One region of the Streptomyces sp. ID05-26A genome, then DNA from elsewhere that is predicted to be linked to it. Evidence: riboswitches for the same ligand, from Rfam matches in the RefSeq annotation. Region 1 holds a riboswitch; each other region holds the start of a gene.
What was found. A riboswitch is a leader RNA that binds a small molecule or an ion and turns the genes downstream of it on or off. The one in region 1 is predicted to bind cobalamin.
Positions count from the first base shown of each region.

Region 2: linked by a shared signal. The riboswitch ahead of PV646_RS31315 (CbtB domain-containing protein) and the one ahead of cobN (cobaltochelatase subunit CobN) in region 1 are both predicted to bind cobalamin.
Region 3: linked by a shared signal. The riboswitch ahead of PV646_RS03615 (FecCD family ABC transporter permease) and the one ahead of cobN (cobaltochelatase subunit CobN) in region 1 are both predicted to bind cobalamin.

Region 1 is NZ_JARAYZ010000006.1:191,030-195,348, reverse strand. It holds gene PV646_RS38305 (precorrin-2 C(20)-methyltransferase) at 1-508, opposite strand, end outside; gene PV646_RS38300 (precorrin-8X methylmutase) at 505-1,125, opposite strand; gene PV646_RS38295 (ferredoxin-like domain-containing protein) at 1,122-2,132, opposite strand; cobalamin riboswitch at 2,141-2,275, shown strand; gene cobN (cobaltochelatase subunit CobN) at 2,311-4,319, shown strand, end outside.
Region 2 is NZ_JARAYZ010000004.1:23,432-27,750, reverse strand. It holds gene PV646_RS31330 (HAD family hydrolase) at 1-376, shown strand, start outside; gene PV646_RS31325 (SMI1/KNR4 family protein) at 373-930, opposite strand; gene PV646_RS31320 (CbtA family protein) at 930-1,688, opposite strand; gene PV646_RS31315 (CbtB domain-containing protein) at 1,711-1,899, opposite strand; cobalamin riboswitch at 1,933-2,107, opposite strand; gene PV646_RS31310 ((2Fe-2S)-binding protein) at 2,156-2,806, opposite strand; partial or broken gene PV646_RS31305 (zinc ribbon domain-containing protein) at 2,857-3,084, shown strand; gene PV646_RS31300 (phosphoribosyl-ATP diphosphatase) at 3,310-3,591, shown strand; gene hisG (ATP phosphoribosyltransferase) at 3,607-4,319, shown strand, end outside.
Region 3 is NZ_JARAYZ010000001.1:740,263-744,581, reverse strand. It holds gene PV646_RS03630 (S8 family peptidase) at 1-696, shown strand, start outside; gene PV646_RS03625 (3-isopropylmalate dehydrogenase) at 973-2,010, shown strand; gene PV646_RS03620 (YciI family protein) at 2,083-2,493, opposite strand; cobalamin riboswitch at 2,590-2,725, shown strand; gene PV646_RS03615 (FecCD family ABC transporter permease) at 2,738-3,781, shown strand; gene PV646_RS03610 (ABC transporter ATP-binding protein) at 3,781-4,319, shown strand, end outside.

The sequences.
Region 1 (4,319 bases):
CGAGCTCGGCGGGCGGGAGCGTGCCGGGCAGGATCGTGAGGACCTCGTCGCGTTCGACGAGCGGGGTGCCGAGAACGGCGCTCGCCCCGCTCACGGACGTGACGCCGGGGACGACCTCCCACTCGTAGCGGTCGGCCAGCCGCTTGTGCATGTGCATGTAGGAGCCGTAGAAGAACGGGTCCCCGGCGGCCAGCACGACGACGTTCCGCCCGGCGTCGAGGTGCGCGGCCAGCGTGGCGGCGGCCTCCTCGTAGAAGGCGTCGATCTCGCCCTGGTAGTCGTCCGTGTCCTCGGTCGTGACCGGGTAGACGAGCTGTTCCAGCACCTGCGGTTTCGGATCGTCCTGGCTGCGGAAGTACGGCGCGGCGATGGTCTTGGCGACCGACTTGCCGTGCCGGGCGCTGTGGAACGCCACCACGTCGGCTTCGTTGATGAGTCGCGCGGCCTTGACCGTCACGAGTTCCGGGTCGCCCGGACCCAGGCCGACGCCGTAGAGCTTGCCCGTCATTCTTCCTCGCTCGCGATCGCGTTGATGGCCGCCGCCGTCATGGCACTGCCGCCGCGCCGGCCGCGCACCACGAGGTGCTCCAGATCCGTTGCGGCCAAAGCTTCCTTGGACTCCGCTGCCCCGATGAACCCGACCGGGATGCCCAGCACCGCCGCGGGCCGGGGGGCTCCGGCGGCGATCAGGTCGAGCAGGTGGAACAGCGCCGTGGGGGCGTTGCCGATCGCGATCACCGCGCCGTCGAACCGGTCCGCGAGCAACTCCAGGGCGGCGGCACTGCGCGTGTTGCCGATCTCCTGCGCCCGGCCCGGCGTGCGCGGGTCCTGCAGGTAGCACAGGACTTCGTTGTCCTTGGGCAGGCGGCGGCGGGTCACGCCGGACGCGACCATGTTGGCGTCGCACAGGATCGGCGCGCCGTCGCGGAGCGCCGCGCGCGCGTTCCGCACGACGTCCGGGGAGAACACGACGTCGCTGGGCAGGTCGGTCATGCCGCACGCGTGGATCATGCGGACGACGACCTGCGAGACATCGGCGGGGAACCCGGTGAGGTCCGACTCCGCGCGAATGGTGGCGAAGGACTGGCGGTAGATCTCCGCCCCGTCCTTGATGTACTGCGTCAACGGATCTCCTCGTAGCCGTCGCCGGTCGCGACGAACTCGATCACTTCGCCCGCGGGACGGCCGCAGCGGCGGGCACAACCCGACCAGTGCACCGGACGGCGGTGTGGGGTTCCGAGCCACGCACGGGCGTCGGCTCGTACGTCGGAGAGCGACTTCGCGCAGCCGGGGCGGCCGGTGCAGGCGCTGACGCCGTGCCACGGCGAGTCCGGGTCGGTGATGAGGCCGGACGTGTCGGTGCCGGCGGGCACGACCAGGCTGCGCCACGGCGTGAGGCGGAGAGCGACGCCGGGGAGCTGGCCGGCGTCGAGCCGGCCGAGCGGAACCCCTGGGGTCAACGGTGAAGGTGCGACAGGAGTCACAGCCGGGGTGATGCGCGGCGCGTCGGAGGTGCCGAAGTGGGCGGTGATCTTTCGCACACCGTCGTCCACTTCGGACAGGCGCCAGGCCGGGCCGCGGAGTCGCTGGAAGAGGCGGGCCGCGGTGACCACGGTGTCGGCGGGGTCGGTGACGCGGACGCCCGTGTCGGTCCCGGCCAGGAGGAGTGCCCACGTCGCCGCACCATCTCTGACCAGCCCGAAGTCGCCGCCGAGGCCGCTCACCGCGTGCCCCACCGTCAGCAGGAACCTGCCCGGCAGCGCTGCCAGAGCGGGGTCCGCGCACAGGGCTGCATCGATCTCGTCGACCAACCCCTGCTCGTCCTCCAGGGGTGCAGCGATGATGTTGCGGATCCGCTCGTGCGAGGCCGACGGCAGCAGGCCCGCCGCGGCCAGGCGCGCGCCCAGTTCGACGCCGTCCGCGAGGCCTCTGATCTGGAGGTTCGCCCGCGAGGTCAGTTCCACTGAACCGTTCCCGAGTTCTGCGGCCGAGGTGCGCACGACGTCCCACTGAACAGCGGAAAGAGTGCCGCCAGGCACCCGGATGCGCGCCAGCCCGCCGTCCGCTGCCTGGTGCAGCTCGACGGCGCCGGGACAGGCGTCCGGGTGACCCCGGTGAATCCCATTGGGCATAGGTCGGACTGTAACCCGCCGGTTAGGGTGAGCCCGAACGACGAAGCGCAGGAGGAAGCCGGTGTGAATCCGGCGCGGTCCCGCCACTGTGACCAGCGAACACCGCTGGGAGTCAGGAACTCTGCTTCGCCGGTCACCCGCAACCTGGGGCGCGGACCCCACGAGGGATGGAGCCTGCGTGATCCTGCTGCTGTCGACCTCCGACACCGACCTGCTGTCGGCGCGTGCGAGTGGTGCCGAGTACCGGCTCGGCAACCCCGCGCGACTCACTACCGACGACCTGCCCGCGCTCGTCGAGGGCGTGGACCTGGTCCTCGTGCGCATCCTCGGCGGCCGCCGGATGTGGGAGGAAGGTCTCGACTGGCTGCTGGCCAGCGGGCTGCCCGTGGTGGTGCTCGGCGGTGAGATGCAGCCCGACGCGGCGCTGATGGAGCTGTCGACGGTGCCCGGTGGTGTGTGCGCCGAGGCGCACCTCTACCTCGCGCACGGCGGCCCGGCGAACCTCACCGAGCTGTACAAGTTCCTTTCTGACACCGTGCTGCTGACCGGCCACGGCTTCGAGGCCCCCACCGCCACGCCCACGTGGGGCGTGCTGGAGCGCGAGGCCTCGGCGGCCGAGGGCCCGACGGTCGCGGTGCTCTACTACCGCGCGCACCACGTCGCCGGGAACACGGCGTTCATCCACGCGCTGTGCGACGCCATCGAGGCCAAGGGGGGCAAGGCCCTGCCGGTCTTCTGCTCCTCGCTGCGCACCGCCGAACCCGAGCTGCTCGACACGCTGAGGCAGGCCGACGCGCTCGTCGTGACGGTGCTCGCGGCCGGTGGCACGAACCCCGCGAAGGCCTCCGCCGGTGGCGACGACGACGCGTGGGACGTCGGTGCGCTGGCCGCGCTCGACGTGCCGATCCTGCAGGGGTTGTGCCTCACGTCGAGCCGCGAGACGTGGGACTCGAACGACGACGGACTGTCTCCTTTGGACACCGCGACCCAGGTCGCGATCCCCGAGTTCGACGGCCGGATCATCACGGTCCCGTTCTCCTTCAAGGAGATCGACTCCGACGGCCTCACGATCTACGTGGCCGACCCGGAACGGGCGTTGCGCGTCGCGGGCATCGCGGTCCGGCACGGCCGGCTGCGCCACATCCCGGTCGCCGAGCGCAAGGTCGTCGTGATGCTGTCGGCGTACCCGACGAAGCACTCGCGCATCGGCAACGCGGTCGGGCTCGACACGCCCGCGTCGACCGTCCGGCTGCTGAAGGCCATGCAGGAGCACGGTTACGACATCGGCACCGAGCTGCCCGGTGTCGACGAGCTCGACGGCGACAAGCTGATCCACGCGCTGATCGCCGCCGGTGGCCAGGACGCCGACTGGCTCACGCAGGAGCAGTTCGAGAGCAACCCGATCCGCATCGCCGCAGCCGACTACCGCGAGTTCTACGAGACGCTGCCCGACGACTTCCGCGAGTCGATGCAGGAGCACTGGGGCGAGGCACCGGGCTCGTTGTTCGTCGACCACAGCAAGTCCGAGGACGGCGAGATCGTGCTGGCCGCACTGCGGTCCGGCAACGTCGCGGTGATCGTCCAGCCGCCGCGCGGGTTCGGCGAGAACCCGATCGCGATCTACCACGACCCCGACCTGCCGCCGTCGCACCACTACCTCGCGGCGTACCGGTGGGTCGAGTCGAACTTCGGCGCCGACGCCGTCGTGCACGTCGGCAAGCACGGCAACCTGGAGTGGTTGCCCGGCAAGACCGTCGGCATGTCGGCGTCCTGCGGCACGGACGCGGCGCTCGGCGACCTGCCGCTGATCTACCCGTTCCTCGTCAACGACCCCGGTGAGGGCACGCAGGCGAAGCGCCGCGCGCACGCCACGCTGGTCGACCACCTCGTGCCGCCGATGGCCCGCGCCGACAGCTACGGCGACATCGCGCGCCTGGAGCAGTTGCTGGACGAGTACGGGAACATCTCCGCGATGGACCCGGCCAAGGTGCCGGCGATCCGCGCGCAGATCTGGACGCTGATCAAGGCCGCGAAGCTCGACCACGACCTGGGACTCGACGACCGGCCGCACGACGCGGAGTTCGACGAGTTCATCCTGCACGTCGACGGCTGGCTGTGCGAGGTCAAGGACGTCCAGATCCGCGACGGCCTGCACATCCTCGGCGAGGCGCCGACCGGCAGCGTTCG
Region 2 (4,319 bases), on a different contig from region 1:
CGCGCAGGAGGCTCTTCGCGCGGTGCGTGCGTCGGGTGTGCCGATGGCGTTGGTGACGTCCACCGAGCGGTCGCTGACCGAGGTCGCGCTGGACACGATCGGGCGGGACCTGTTCGACGTGACCGTGTGCGGGGACGAGGTGGACGGGCTGAACAAGCCGCTGCCCGAGCCGTACCTGAAGGCCGCCCGGCTGCTGGACGTGGACGCCGCTCGGTGTGTGGCGATCGAGGACTCGCCCACCGGTGTCGCCGCCGCGGTGGCCGCCGGGTGCACCGTGCTCGTGGTGCCCTGCGACGTCGAGGTGCCGACAGGAGAGCGGCGGGTGTTCCGCGAGTCGCTCGTCGGGGTGGACGTCGAGGTCCTGCGTGCGCTCTAGGGCCGGACTCGCTGCCAGCTGAGTCTGGCGTCGTGCACCTCGGGCACGTACACGGAGACCGTGAAGAACCCTGCCCTGGCCGCGTGCCCGCGGAGAGCCGGTTCGCCGGTGTCGAGGGAGTCCGCGATGTCCGTGAGCATCGCGGACAGGCTCGGCCAGAGCGAGGGCAGCCGGCTGCCCTCGTCCACGTCCCACTCGCGGACGCACCCGGACTCCGGACCCGGGCGTTCGTCGATGAACAGGTAGTCGCCCATGCCGTCCGCGGCGATCGGGACGAACTCCTCGAGGAATGTTCCCGACGTCGTGCCCGCCGGTTCCGCCTCGACTTCGAGGTGTGTCCGCTTCCTCTTTCGTTCCCGCTGGGAATCCTCTGGGGACAACGGGGTGTACCGCGCCGGGATCAGGTTCTCGGCGCCGGTGAGGCGCCAGAGATCAGTCGCCCCGGGAGCGGCCGTGATCTGGTCGAAGGTGCGGGACGCGTTGACGCGCAACCAGTTGTGGATGCGTTCCCACGGTCGGGTGGGCGGGGTGGCCTCGCGGCCACCCCACACCATCACGCGACGGCCGCCTTCTCGGGGGCTTTCGCCTTGCGCGTGGCCGGATCCACCAGCAGACCGAACACCACGCCGATGCCGACGTAGAGCGTGGCGAGCTGGGCGAGCGAGCTGAGGCGGAACTGCCACAGCACGTTCACCGGCATGTCCGCGGGGATCGTGTCCGGCGGCGCGGGGAACGCCAGCAGCACCACCGCGGTGGCCGCGGCCACCGCGAGCAGCACGGCCGTCGTCCGCACCGGCTGCGACTGCGCGCGCAGCTGCTCGGCGAGCCAGCTCGCGGCCCACACGATCACCAGGCCGGCCACCACCACACCGAGGTAGAGCGCGGTCCGGTAGTTCACCGTCTCGGGGTCGCCCACGGCGGGCGGGTTGGCCGGGTACTTGAGCCACGGCAGCAGCGCCACGGCGCCGAACACCGCGGCACCGAACGTGAAGCTGCGGCTGAACGGCGTGCTGCCGGCGAACCAGCGCTTCGACAGCGCGTAGGCCGTGGCGAACACCAGGCCCACGGCGATGCCGACGATCACCACGCCGAGCATGCCGCCGATGATCTGGGCGCCGCGGCTGACGAGTTCGTCCTCGCCACCGTGGGAATGGCCGGCTTCCTCACCGGCGGGTGCGCGAGCCTCTTCGACCGCGAGCGCGGCGCGAATCGGGATCTCGGTCACCAGGAGCTGCACCAGCGCGGACGCGACACCGGCGATACCGCCGGCCGCGATCCCGCGCAGGGCAAGCGACTTGTACGTCGTCGTCATCTGCTTGATCTGCGGAATCGGATCAGTGGCAGGGAACGCCGAGGGCGTGGCGGCCGTCGTGGAAGAACTCGTGCAGCAATTCGGAACCCGCGCCGAGCGCGAGACCGTTCTCCTGCAGGACCAGGTACGTGACGATCAGGCCGAGCACAGAGACGGCGAAGGCCCATTTGGGCACGCGGACGGCGGACAGGCTTGCTGCGGGGCTCGTCATGACGGGCTCCTCCATACCTCGTGGAAGGTCAACTCTCCTTGCGGCGCCGCAGCCGGTCTCCTGACTCCCGGATCAACGCTGCCCCCGCGTCTTCCCAGTCCCGGCGGGGACCAGTGACGTGCTCGGCGGGGATCGCTTCCCGGTCACAGTGGCGAGGACCGCGCCGGATTCTCACCGGCTTCCCGTCACTGCGGCGGGTGCACCGTAAGTTGAGCGGCACGTTAAGCACAACCGGCCATAAGAGTTGTTGCGTTCCTCACTTCACGAGTGGACAGTCACCACACTTCCCACCTGGGGCGACGCGGTAATAGAGACAACACGACCGACGCCGGAACGTGACCTCGCCGGGAAAAGTCAGGAATTCTCCCGCCTGTTCGAACGGCGGTGCGCTCATGAGCCGTTCGCCGCGTTCTTCCGCTTCCTCGGCGGTCAGCATGCGTGCGCGGACAACCATTTTGAGGGCACCCGCGACGTTCGACATCGCGTTGCCCCACAGCAGTCCGCTCGCGACCGGGGTGACCGCTTGGACCGCCTCCACCACGGGGGCGAGCGCCTCGGCGGCGGGCGGGCCCAGTCGTGGCTGGTCGATGCGGACGCTCAGGCCGTTCGTGGCGTCGTGCCGCCACCACAGGTTCTCCGGCCGCACGTCGATCGGGATGTTCGCGGCCGTGAGCGGACTGAGCAGCCGGGCCGTGTAGCTCAGGAAGAACAGGCTGGCGGCGACGCGTGGTTCCTCCGCTTTGTACCGAATCGCGATGGCGTCGATGGTGTTCTTGAGCGCCGGGCCCTCCAGGAGTGCTGTTCCCGGTAGCCAGGACTCGTCCGGACGGCCCACGTCGAGAGCGAAGAACGGGTTGATTCCACGCACCCTGCGCAGGGCTTCGAGGACCTCGGCGAACTCAGACACGGAAGTTCACGCTACCGGGTGGATCTTCCGGCGGAGGACGAGAAGGCCCGATCAGGGCTCGCTCCATCAACGATGTGGCGTGGGGTGAGTTCCGCATGATGCTGGAGTACAAGGCGCAACGCGCTGGTCGTTCGATCAGAGTCGTCGATCGCTGGTACCCCAGTAGCAAGACCTGCTCAGAGTGCGGGCATTTGCTTGTTGAGTTGACGTTGTCGGCTCGGCACTGGACGTGCCCAGAATGTCGCACCCGGCACGATCGGGACCTGAACGCGGCGAAGAACATCCTTGCGGCTGGTCGAGTCGTAGCCCGAGGCGACTCGGGTGAAGCCTGTGGAGCTGATGTCAGACGGCGAGGGCCCGCCCTTCCGCAGTCAGCTGTGAAGCAGGAACCCCGTCTTCACTCTTCTGAGGTAGGGGACAGTCAAGCTACCGGGTCCATGCAGGACAGATCACGTCCACGGGCCGGGACAGATGTGACCGCGGTGTGGACGGGGGGCGCCGGGATGGGAGGATGTGGAGCCGTGAAGACCTTCGATTCCCTGTTCGCTGAACTGACCGAACGAGCCGCCACCAAGCCGGAGGGATCCGGCACCGTCGCCGCGCTCGAGGCCGGGGTCCATGCGCAGGGGAAGAAGGTCCTGGAGGAGGCGGGCGAGGTATGGATCGCCGCCGAGTACGAGTCCGACGAGAAGCTCTCCGAAGAGATCTCGCAGCTGCTCTACCGCCTCCAGGTGCTCATGCTGGGCCGTGGGCTCACCCTCGAAGACGTCTACAAGTACCTCTGACGAAAAGACTTCCACATGCTGCGCGTAGCAGTCCCGAACAAGGGCGCGCTCGCCGAACGCGCCTCCGCCATGCTCACCGAGGCCGGGTACCGGCAGCGGCACGAGCCCCGCGACCTGACCGTGCTCGACCCGAACAACGAGGTCGAGTTCTTCTTCCTGCGCCCCAAGGACATCGCGATCTACGTGGCGTCCGGCGACCTCGACCTCGGCATCACCGGCCGTGACCTCGCGGCCGACTCCGGTGCCGACGACAACGGCTCCTCCGTCGAGGAGTTGCTGGCGCTCGGCTTCGGCGGGTCGACCTTCCGCTACGCCGGGCCTCGCGGCACGGACTGGAAGGTCTCGGACCTCGAGGGCAAGCGCCTCGCCACCGCGTACCCGAAGCTCGTGGGCCGCGACCTCAAGGCCAGGGGCATCACCGCGAAGGTGATCCGCCTCGACGGTGCCGTGGAGATCTCGATCCAGCTGGGCGTGGCCGACCTGATCGCCGACGTGGTGGGCTCGGGCCGGACGCTCAAGCAGCACGACCTGGTGCCGTTCGGCGACCCGATCTGCGACTCCGAGGCGATCCTGATCCACCGCAACGGCTCCGAGGTCACCGCGGCCAAGAAGCAGCTGACGGCCCGTCTGCAGGGTGTCGTGTTCGCGCAGCAGTACCTGATGCTCGACTACGACTGCCCGCGTTCGATCCTCGACGCCGCGATCGCGCTCACTCCGGGCCTGGAGTC
Region 3 (4,319 bases), on a different contig from region 1:
GAGACCGCCAAGGGCGGCGACCTCCGCTACGTCGGCGCGGCCTCCACGGCCCCGCTCGCGAAGGCGCAGGGCAAGCCCGAGGAGGCGCTGCTCGCGTTCGGTGTGGCGACCTGGGGCAACTGGTACAACCTGGGCAAGAACACCATCCCGTTCGTCGACATCGACACCAACGGTGACGGCACGGCGGACTTCGAGGTGTTCGCGACCCGCCTGACCGACACCGACCTGCTGGTCGCGTCCACCGTGGACCTGAAGACGGGCGAGACCGTCGACATCCAGGGCGTGAACGGCCTGTTCGGCGACGTCGACGCGAACGTCCAGGACACCAACGTCGTCGTCCTGCCGGTGCTGCTGAGCGCCCTGGGCATCGACGCGTCGAAGGACACGGCACGCCTCTCGTACGTCGTGGGCGTCGGTGGCTACTACGCCGCGCCGGGCAACGCGAACAAGCTCGTCGACGTCATCGACCGCAACCTGTCCTACGACCCGCTCAAGCCGGGTCTGTGGGCGCAGGGCGGCGGCGACGCGGCGCTCTCGTACCTCGCGAAGCCGGGTACCGCGCTCGTCGTCAACAAGAACGAGGCCTCGCTGAAGGCCGACAAGTCCGACGGTTTGCTGGTGCTCAACCACCACAACGCCAACGGTGACCGCGCGTCGGTCGTCCTGGTGAAGTCCGGTGGGCGGGGCTCCTACTAGATCGGATGTTTTACGAGAGGCCCGGTTCTTCGTTTGGAACCGGGCCTCTTGGCATGTCACGGCCCGGAACTGCCTGTCGTCACCCCTTGACGCGACCCCGTTCCTGCGGTCGAGTGACACTCGAAAGCGTGATATGGGCCGTGTGGGTGTCCCGCAGTACGGGAGATAACACCCCGATGGGGTGTCCGGCATGCGGCGAGCGGCCGACATGCCGGTAGCCTTTCGCGAAGGAAAGTAGTCCCACCAATTGGGGACTGACACCTGGGAGGTGTGTGGATGCGGCTCGCAGTGATCCCAGGAGACGGGATCGGGCCCGAGGTCATCGCTGAGGCCCTGAAGGTCCTCGGTGAGGTCGTTCCGGCGGCCGAGATCACTCGTTACGACCTCGGCGCGGCGCGCTGGCACGCCACGGGAGAGTTGTTGCCCGAGTCGGTGCTCGGTGAGCTTCGCCAGCACGACGCGATCCTGCTCGGCGCGGTCGGCGACCCGTCGGTGCCGAGCGGAATCCTGGAGCGTGGCCTGCTGTTGAGGCTCCGCTTCGAACTCGACCACCACGTGAACCTCCGCCCGGCTCGTCTCTACCCCGGTGTCCGCAGCCCGCTCGCGGACCCGCCGGAGATCGACATGGTGGTGGTGCGCGAGGGCACCGAGGGCCCGTACGCGGGCAACGGCGGCCTGCTCCGCAAGGACACGCCGCACGAGATCGCCACCGAGGTCTCGCTGAACACCTCGTTCGGTGTCGAGCGCGTGGTCCGGGACGCCTTCGCGCGTGCCGCGAACCGTCAGCGCCGGCACCTGACCTTGGTGCACAAGACGAACGTCCTCACGCACGCCGGCTCGTTGTGGTCGCGCGTCGTGGAGGAGGTCTCGCTGCAGCACCCGGACGTCACCGTGGCTTACCAGCACGTGGACGCGGCGACCATTCACATGGTCACCGACCCGGGCCGTTACGACGTGATCGTCACCGACAACCTGTTCGGCGACATCCTGACCGACCTCGCCGCCGCCGTCACGGGTGGCATCGGCCTGGCCGCGTCGGGGAACATGGACGTCACGCGTCGCAACCCGTCGATGTTCGAGCCGGTGCACGGTTCGGCGCCGGACATCGCGGGCCAGGGCATCGCGGACCCGACGGCCGCCGTGCTGTCGGTCGCGCTGCTGCTCGACCACCTCGGTGAGCACGAGTCCGCCCGCCGGATCGAGGCCTCCGTGGCGTTCGACCTGGCGACGCGCGACCACCAGTCGCCGGGGCAGACCTACGCGATCGGTGACAGGCTCGCGGCGCTCGTGTCGTCCAACGTGCGCACGGGCTGATTTCGCTCGGAACGTCTTGAAGCCCGGCCGGATCTTCTCCGGCCGGGCTTCGGCGTTTCTCCGCGCCGGAGGTCAGAGCTGGCCGTTGGCCTCACGCCACGCGCGCTCCTTCTTGATCCACTCGTTGTCCTGCGGGAACTCCTCGATCGACGGCACGCGGCGGATCTCGGTCTTGAACCCGGGCCCGGTCATCGGCATGCGCTTCGCCCACTCGATCGCCTCCTGGATCGAGGCGACGTTGAGGAGGTAGAAGCCGTTGAACAGCTCCTTGGTCTCGCCGTACGGGCCGTCCGTGATGACCGGGGGCTCCTGCGAGTAGTCGACGACGACGCCCTCGGACGTGTCGGAGAGGCCCTCGGCGGCGAGCAGCACACCGGCGCGGATCAGTTCCTCGTTGAACGCGCCGACCGTCTCCAGCATCTTGTCGAAGTCGAACTCGCCCATGTTCGCGAAGGCCTCGTCGGTGGCGCGCATGATCAGCATGTACTTCACGGTGTGTCTCCCTGTTCTGGTTCTCGTTCGGCATCCCCAGGTCGAACGGGCCGGGTACCGGATCGACATCACACCCCGAGAATTTCCGAACTTTCTGTTTTCGCAGGTAGGGTCACTGAAGTCGTGCGTGGGGGAAGACCGGTCGAAGTCCGGCGCTGACCCGCAACGGTAGGTCTCCTGGCAGGGGACGAGCCCGAACACCCGCTCACGGTGACCGAGAAGTTCCAACTCCGCCGTGGACTGCGGGAAGGACCCAGTGATCTCCAAGATCAGCGCGCTCGTCGGCGTGCTCGTCGTCAGTCTCGTGGCGGGCGTCGCGCTCGGCCCCGTCTCCGTGCCGTTCGACGTCACCGCCGGCCTGCTGTGGGAGGCGATGACCGGCGGCACCGTCCCCGCCGACCTCGCCGGGCAGTACCACATCGTCTGGGACATCCGGCTTCCTCGCGTCCTGCTCGCCGCCGTCGTGGGCGCCGGGCTGAGCGCGGTCGGCGTCGCGATCCAGGCGATGGTCCGCAACGCCCTGGCCGACCCGTACGTGCTCGGCATCTCGTCGGGCGCGAGCGTGGGCGCGACGGCCGTCGCGACGCTCGGTGTGCTGTCCGGGTTCGGCGTCTACGCGCTGTCCGTGGGGGCGTTCCTGACCGGCCTCGGAGCCACGGCTCTGGTCTACATCACCGCGCGCACGAGCCGGGGGCTCACACCGTTGCGTCTGGTGCTGACCGGAACAGCGCTGGCGTACGGGTTCTCCGCCGTGGCGATGCTGCTGGTCTTCCAGGCGCCGCGCGGTGAGGCGGCGCGGGCGGCGATGTTCTGGTTGCTCGGCAGTCTCGGCGGCGCGAACTGGCAGTCGCTGCCCGTCGCCGCCGTGGTGACCCTGGCGGGGATCGTCTACCTGGCGACCAAGGCGCGGCAGCTCAACGCCATGGCGATGGGCGACGAGACCGCGACCACCCTCGGCGTGCCCGTCAACCGGTTCCGCACGCACCTGTTCATCGTCACCGCGGCCATGACCGGCGTGCTGGTGGCCGTCAGCGGTGCCGTCGGTTTCGTCGGGCTGATGCTGCCGCACCTGACGCGCATGGTCGTGGGCGCCGACCACCGCAAGGTGCTCGCCCTGGCACCGCTGGCCGGAGCCTCGTTCCTGGTCTGGGTCGACGTGGCCGCGCGGATGCTCGCGGCACCGGAGGAACTGCCGCTCGGCGTCATCACGGCCGCGCTCGGCGTGCCGTGCTTCATCTTCCTGATGCGCCGCAGGTCCTACGTCTTCGGAGGCCGCTGATGCGCGTCGAGATCGACCAGGTCACCGTGCGCGGCATCATCACGGACATCTCGCTGCACGCCGACGGCGAGGTGGTCGGCATCGTCGGGCCGAACGGCAGCGGCAAGTCCACGACGTTGCGCTGCGTCTACCGCGCGTTGAAGCCGGACGCGGGCGCGGTGCTGCTCGACGGCCAGAACGTCCACAAGCGACGCTCCGTCGCCCGCGACCTCTCCGCCCTGTCCCAGGAGTCGCAGGTCGAGTTCGACTTCACGGTCGCCGAGGTCGTCGAGATGGGCCGGCTGCCGCACGACCGCGACCCCGCTCTCGACGCACGGGTGGTGTCCGAGGCACTGGCCACAGTGGACGTCTCGCACCTCGCCTCCCGCAGCTTCCTCAGCCTGTCCGGTGGTGAACGCCAACGGGTGCTGATCGCGCGGGCCATCGCCCAGCAGCCGCGCGTGCTGGTGCTGGACGAGCCGACCAACCACCTCGACATCCGCCATCAGCTCGACGTTCTCTCTTTGGCGCGCGGTTTGGGCATCACGGTCCTGACCGT